3 regions of the Virgibacillus halodenitrificans genome follow, and region 3 is predicted to be linked to each of the others. Evidence: predicted binding sites of a transcription regulator. Region 3 holds the regulator's gene; each other region holds the start of a gene.

Region 1 (2,284 bases), 1.1 Mb from region 3:
TTATTTTAGTATCTTTTTTTCTTATGTTTTGGTAAATTAGTATGGAAGCCGCTTTCTTTTCGTTTTGGACGAAAGGATGAACATTATGTTAAACGATTTATATACCCCATTACCTGAAATCACCCCAATGACATTAGCGCTGATTGCTTCGCGGGATAGAAAAGAAAACCGTACTACTCAGGTGGTTGAGGAAGACACGGAATATCTTGTACAAGCCCATACAAGTAGACTTATAGACCAATCTTGCAAGTACTTTGGAAGCAGCCTTAAAGGCCGCCAGGAAGGGACTCGGGAAATTTGTGGAATTACCTACAAGGCCCCAATCACAATTAACCCCTCGAGTGGGATGTATTTCTTTCCAACTAATTCCCCCTCAAACTCAAATTGTTGCTGGATTGCTCATTCCCATATCGATCAAGTAAACCAAGCCCAAACTTCCGGTACAGAAATTATCTTCAAAAACGGTAAAAAGATCTTTATTACTACCTCCTATGGAATTGTCCTTAATCAGATTCAAAGGACTGCTCAATACCGTTACTTACTTGATAAGCGGCTGCAGTTTTTGCAGAAACATCATGCAGATCGTGTTGCTGAATCGCCTTTTTCATAAGCTCCTGTAAAATAACCTCGACTTTTTTTCGAATAGCAGGATTAAAATAGTTTCGTTTTTCTTCCTTTCCTCTGCAAACAAATAAAAATGATGAAAAGGAATCATTTTTAGTAAGTGTGAAAACTTTTAATTGTTTCTTCTGCATTATTTTTTTCAGTTCCTTCCGTTCATTAATACCAGCTGTTTCCATTTTCTCCAACGGATGAAGGTACAGTTCTTTAATTTTAAAAGGGCCTTTTTTAAAAAGCTGAATATCCTGTTGAATAACTACGAGGGCCATTGATAGAAAAAGGAAGCGGGAACTAATTTGCAACTCTTCATCATTAAGATAACGCATAAACACTCCTCCAATTACAGAACGTTTGTTCCTATACTTTTAGTATATGTCATAAATCACATAAAATACAATATAAATTTCTGGAAATGAAAAGAAAGTGGCGATAGATTTTACTTTTCAGAAAGCAGGGTTTACATTAAACTAAAACTAGTTAGACTAGGAGTAAATAAGGGAATTAAACATGTAATAGATTTTACATACAGAGGGGATTCAGGCACATGTACTTAATGGATATCCAGCTATCTAATTGGCGAATGATGTTGGAGAACGACCAATTAGATGAATATATCATGCAGCTCTTAAATAATTATGAAAATCTGGGGCCTATCCCAGGTATTTTATTACCTTTTATCGAAGCATTTCTTCCCTTTTTGCCTTTAGTAGTCTTTGTTTTTGCAAATGCAGCAGCCTACGGATTGCTTGAGGGCTTTCTTCTTTCCTGGGCAGGATCAAGTCTTGGGGCTATTCTTGTCTTTTTTATCATACGCCGTCTTGGAGATAAGAAGGTATTTAGATCAATACGAAAGAACAGACAGGTACAAAAGGTCACTGCATGGCTTGAAAGGCATGGGTTTGGTCCACTGTTTTTATTAATGTGTTTTCCTTTTTCTCCCTCCGCCGTGATCAATGTGGTAGCAGGACTCTCAAAAATAAGCATGCAGCAGTTTATTCTCGCTGTAATATTAGGAAAGTCGGTAATGATATTTTCTTTGGCTTATATTGGGTCAAGTATTTTGGAATTTGCAAAAAATCCAATGAAAACCATAATTGTTGGAATAGGTATTGTATTGTTCTGGGGAATAGGTAAGTTAATCGAAAAACATTTAGAGAAGAAAGCCCAATTGAAAGGGAGAAACGGTTAAACTTCATTAAACCAGGGTATTATAATGATAGATAATAACTCTGGAGTGATAAAAATGAAGAAAATACATTACCGTAAGTTTCTCCCGGTAGTTATATTTGCAATAGCTATCGCAATTATCTTTCGCACGGTTCTGTTTGCGAGTTATGTTGTCGATGGTGAGTCGATGGAGCCAACACTTTTTGACGGAAATCTGTTAATGGTAAATAAAGTAGTATATAACCTGGAAGATGTAGATCGATTTGACGTTATTGTGTTTCATGCCAATCAACAGGATGATTATGTGAAACGTGTAATCGGTTTGCCAGGTGATAAGATTGAGTATAAGGATGATAAATTATACATTAATGGAAAATATATAGAAGAGAAATTTTTGGAACCGTATAGGAATGTGAACAGCAATGAACTATTTACGGAAGACTTTACTTTGGAAGAGATAACTGGAAATGCAGAAGTACCTGAGGGCAAATTATTT
Region 2 (2,284 bases), 310 kb from region 3:
GCCTACTAAACTTTCATCAAGAGCAATACTCGATGTTCTTGGGTAAGTAATGTATTTCTTTTCATAAAGTGATTGGGCTACCTTTAAGACCTTATCGGATGTCCATCCCTTATATTTATTCGTAATGTAACCTTGTAAATTAGACAAATTGAAAAGAAATGGTGGAAACTCTTTTTTCTTTTCTACCTCTTTTTTACTAATTTCACCTGGCTTCTCATTTAGATTCCGCTGAATATCATCCAATGCTTCTCTGTTTTTAAATTTATCTTCTTTCTGAGCTGTATAAATCCCTTCATATTTCTCATTACGATCTGTTCGAAAGATTGCTGCCAACTTAAAATAATCCTCTGGCTGAAAAGTTTTTATTTCTTTATCACGATCATAAATGATTTTCAAAGTTGGTAATAAAACTCTACCAATATTAAGAGCCTTACCTCCACCCTTTTGATACTTTAAAGTCGCTACAGAGGTTAAATTAATTCCAATCACCCAGTCCGCCCATTGCCTGCTTACCCCCGCATCTCTTAATGATTTCATATTTTCATTTGGTTTTATTCTTTCCAAACCAGAGAGCACTTCCTTCTCTGTCCATTCATTTAGAAGTAATCGATAAACCTGCTTAGTAGGTCTGTTATCTCTGTAAATAATACTATCTCCAATTAGTTGCCCTTCCCGATCATAGTCACAAGCTGAGATAATAGTATCCACATCCGAACGTTTCATAAGCTGATGAATAACTCGTAACTGTTTGGCAGCTCCTTGATCCTGACGTTGTTTATTCCCATAACCTGATTTAACTTTATATTTGAATTTAGAGGGGATAAATGGAAAGTTATCTAATTTCCACTTTGCCATTTTACTATCATAGTCCTTTGCATCATAGAGCTGAACTAAATGGCCAAAAGCCCACGTAATAATATAACCATTTCCTTCGAAATAGCCTTCTTTCTTTGTTCTAATTTTCAATGCGTCGGCAATATTTTTAGCTACCGAGGGTTTTTCAGCGAGGATTAATTTCATATAATCACCTCTTTCTACATATTGGATTTAAAAGTTGAAGACATACAGAGGAAAAAAATAGAGAAGCTACCTTCTATTATACACGAACATATATTCAGTTGGGGATTTAACTTTCCTATCAAAAATAACATCTGCATCTCGTACTATATTACGGATGCAGATGTTACTTATCAATGCTCTTTAGATAATCTTCTGGTTAATGGGTAAACACCTATACTTTGAATAATTAAAGAAAGAACAATTACTGAAAAAGTCAATGAAACAAGTAAATGATCATTGGAAGCTTCTGCTTCTAACCCAAGAAGTAAAGCAACAGACATCGTCCCTTTGATACCAGCCCATGTAATCATTCCAGAGTCACCCAAAGTAAAACGTTGACGCCATCGAGGTATCACCATTGTAGACGTTGCCAATACAATAAATCGGCTGACCAGAGATAATATAAAGATAATCACGACCAATGCCCATGACACATCGAATAAATAATTAGCTGATTGAATACCGATTAACAGGAAAATTATCGATAAGATCGTTGGTTCTACAATGGTCCAAAATCCATCTAATGAATCACGAAATTGTTCTTCCTGCCGATGTTTTCCAAATTCATAGGATAATAGTAATCCGGATGTAACTGTTGCTAATACTCCTGAAACTCCCAGTAGCTCTCCAAGATAAAAACTGCCATATGCAATGATTATACTGAGCATTACCTGGTATTGCCGGTGATTGGTATAGTGTATTGCCTTACTAAGCAACCAGCCAAAAATTATTCCAATAAATACCCCACCTAGTGACACAAAAAGAAACTCCGTAATAAATGATGTGACCGAAAAGCTCTGGTCATGCAGATACATTTCCAATAACACTGTAAATACTACAATACTTGTTCCATCATTTAATAAAGATTCTCCTTCTACTACGTCAGCAACTTTTTCATCACTAGTAGAATTTTTTAAAATCGAAACAACAGAGACAGGATCTGTTGGTGATAAAATTCCCGCTATTAACAAGGAACCTATTAAAGATAGATTTATAAACAGATTTCCTACCATATAAATAGATAGTCCAAGTATTGCTACTGTAAACATTAAACCAACAGTTCCCATCCCCCCAATCAGCCATTTATTCTTTTTTAATGCCTGAACAGAAAAGGAATAGGACGATATGAATAACAATGCTGGTAAAAATACATTAAATATTATTTCTTTTGTAATCATAATCCCTTGAAAAATTGGAACGAAGGAAAGGATGATCCCCAATACTA
Region 3 (2,284 bases):
ACAGAAGCCCGTTGGTTCGTATCCCATACTCTAGGGGTCTAAGTACACGGATTGAAGTACGCAGTGTCGACCCTGCAGCTAATCCTTACATGGCTATGGCGGTATTATTAGCAGCTGGACTTGATGGTGTGGAAAATAAATTAACACCACCGGCAGCTGTTGACAGAAACATTTATGTAATGACCAGAGCAGAACGTGAGGAAAACGGTATTAAGGATTTACCGTCGACACTGATGGGTGCTTTGAAAGAATTGGAACAGGATAAAGTTATCGTTCAAGCGCTTGGAGATCATTTATATGAACATTTCATGGAAGCAAAAGAAATTGAATGGGATATGTTCCGTACGACGGTACATCCTTGGGAAAGAGAACAATATTTAAGCACCTATTAAGATTGATTAAAATCTAAAAAACTGCCATAATGGCAGTTTTTTTATGAGACAGAATATAATTTTGTGCTCAGGTTTTTAGTCAGCAACCGTTTTGCTTAACTTCTTACACTAGTGATCTTTAGCAGTTAACCTACATGATCATTGTCTTTTTGCTTTTTCTCACATAAGCTCATGGAAGTAAGGGATACAGAACACAAATGGTTCAGTGACGAATAACACATTTCAGTTTCGTGTTATGCAGAAGCACTATTAATGTATATTGCGATACAATCCAATAACTTTTCCAAGTATGCTTACATTTTTGTACAGTAAGGGTTCCATTGTAGCGTTCTCAGGTTGTAAGCGTATATGATCGCTTTCTTTAAAGAAGCGTTTAACCGTTGCTTCATCTTCTTCTGTCATAGCAACGACAATATCGCTGTTCTGGGCGGTGTTTTGCTGTTTAACGATAACCATGTCTCCATCAAGTATCCCGGCTTCAATCATACTTTCTCCTTCAATTACCAAAACAAACAGATGATCATCCGGACCTGCTGTATTACTTGGAAGAGGCACAAACTCCTCAATATTTTCTACTGCTGTAATTGGAAGACCAGCAGTTACCTTACCAATAACAGGAGCATATCTCGCTTCCTCTCTTGGGATACTTTCTTCGCCTGTAATATCAAGTATCTCAATTGCTCTAGGCTTTGTAGGATCCCGGCGAATAAAACCTTTGCTTTCCAGTCTGGCAAGATGGCCATGGACGGTTGAGCTGGAAGCAAGCCCCACAGCAACAGCTATTTCTCTGACAGAAGGTGGATACCCCTTGTTAGTAACTTCTTCCTTTATAAAATCCAAAATCATTTGCTGTCTATTAGAAAGTTTTGTCATCTATCAAACACCTCGCACATATAGTTTAACTATTAATAGTTTATCATTGAGAAATAGAAAAAGCAAACGTTCGTTCGAAAAATGACTTGACAAGATCATATGTTCGTGCGATACTCATATTAGATAAGCGAACAAAGGTTCTAAATTTGCGGGAGGTGGATTTTACTATGTTTGGAAAATTAACAAAAACAGACGTATTCTATCTGGTGGCATTTGCTTTAACCTTAGGTTTCTTGTATTATTCTATGGTTACAAGCTGAGTAGTATATAAGTAAAGGGCAGGAGAAGTTTATTAAATGAATGCTATTATTTATTGTCGGGTAAGTACAGATAAATCAACACAGGAGACCTCTTTAAGCAGGCAAAAAGAAGAACTACAAAAACTTGCAAGACAAAATGGATTTACTATTATTGCATGTATAGAAGAACAAATAAGTGGATATGAAATTAATAGAGACGGTATCTATGAAATGCTTGATTATTTTACTTCCAATAGAGCGGATTGTCTACTTATTCAGGATGAAACAAGGCTTGGGCGAGGAAATACGAAAATTGCTTTATTCCATCATTTGAAAAAGCTCGACATACCAATTTTTACAGCTATACATGAAGGAGAACTGGAGTTATCTGAATCAGACTCTATGGTTTTACAAATTGTCGGTATCGTAGAAGAATATCAACGTATCATTCATAATACAAAGATAAAACGAGGGATGAAGAAGGCTGTTAAAGAAGGTTATAAGCCTCAAAATAATTTATCACGTCAAGACAAAGCTCCAGGAAGAGATAGAATTTCCTTTCCTATAGAAGAAGTAATCAGATTAAGAGAAAAAAATCTCACATTTGAAGAAATTGCAACAACGCTAAATGGTTTAGGATATTCTGTTTCTAAAGCGACAGTACATCGAAGATTTAAGGAGTTTCAAAACACTTGAATATAAGTATTATGGAGCGTAATATAAAAAGACAGGAACGATCGTTCCTGTCTTTTTATATTGCTATTCACTCGAGCAGGAGGT

The links. Region 3 encodes LexA, which represses DNA repair genes until DNA is damaged. Its sites were predicted from a motif close to CGAACATATGTTCG; they were not measured.
Region 1: BME96_RS04500 (YhjD family protein) is a predicted target of LexA. The motif match lies at 966-979, and genes of this name have one in related genera.
Region 2: BME96_RS11940 (type IA DNA topoisomerase) is a predicted target of LexA. The motif match lies at 1,104-1,117, and genes of this name have one in related genera.

What each region holds. Positions count from the first base shown of each region.
Region 1 is NZ_CP017962.1:880,900-883,183, forward strand. It holds gene BME96_RS04495 (competence protein ComK) at 128-610, shown strand; gene BME96_RS04500 (YhjD family protein) at 504-947, opposite strand; gene BME96_RS04505 (TVP38/TMEM64 family protein) at 1,166-1,810, shown strand; gene lepB (signal peptidase I) at 1,865-2,284, shown strand, end outside.
Region 2 is NZ_CP017962.1:2,289,974-2,292,257, forward strand. It holds gene BME96_RS11940 (type IA DNA topoisomerase) at 1-1,020, opposite strand, end outside; gene BME96_RS11945 (cation:proton antiporter) at 1,191-2,284, opposite strand, start outside.
Region 3 is NZ_CP017962.1:1,979,569-1,981,852, reverse strand. It holds gene glnA (type I glutamate--ammonia ligase) at 1-392, shown strand, start outside; gene lexA (transcriptional repressor LexA) at 642-1,265, opposite strand; gene BME96_RS10400 (YneB family resolvase-like protein) at 1,562-2,200, shown strand.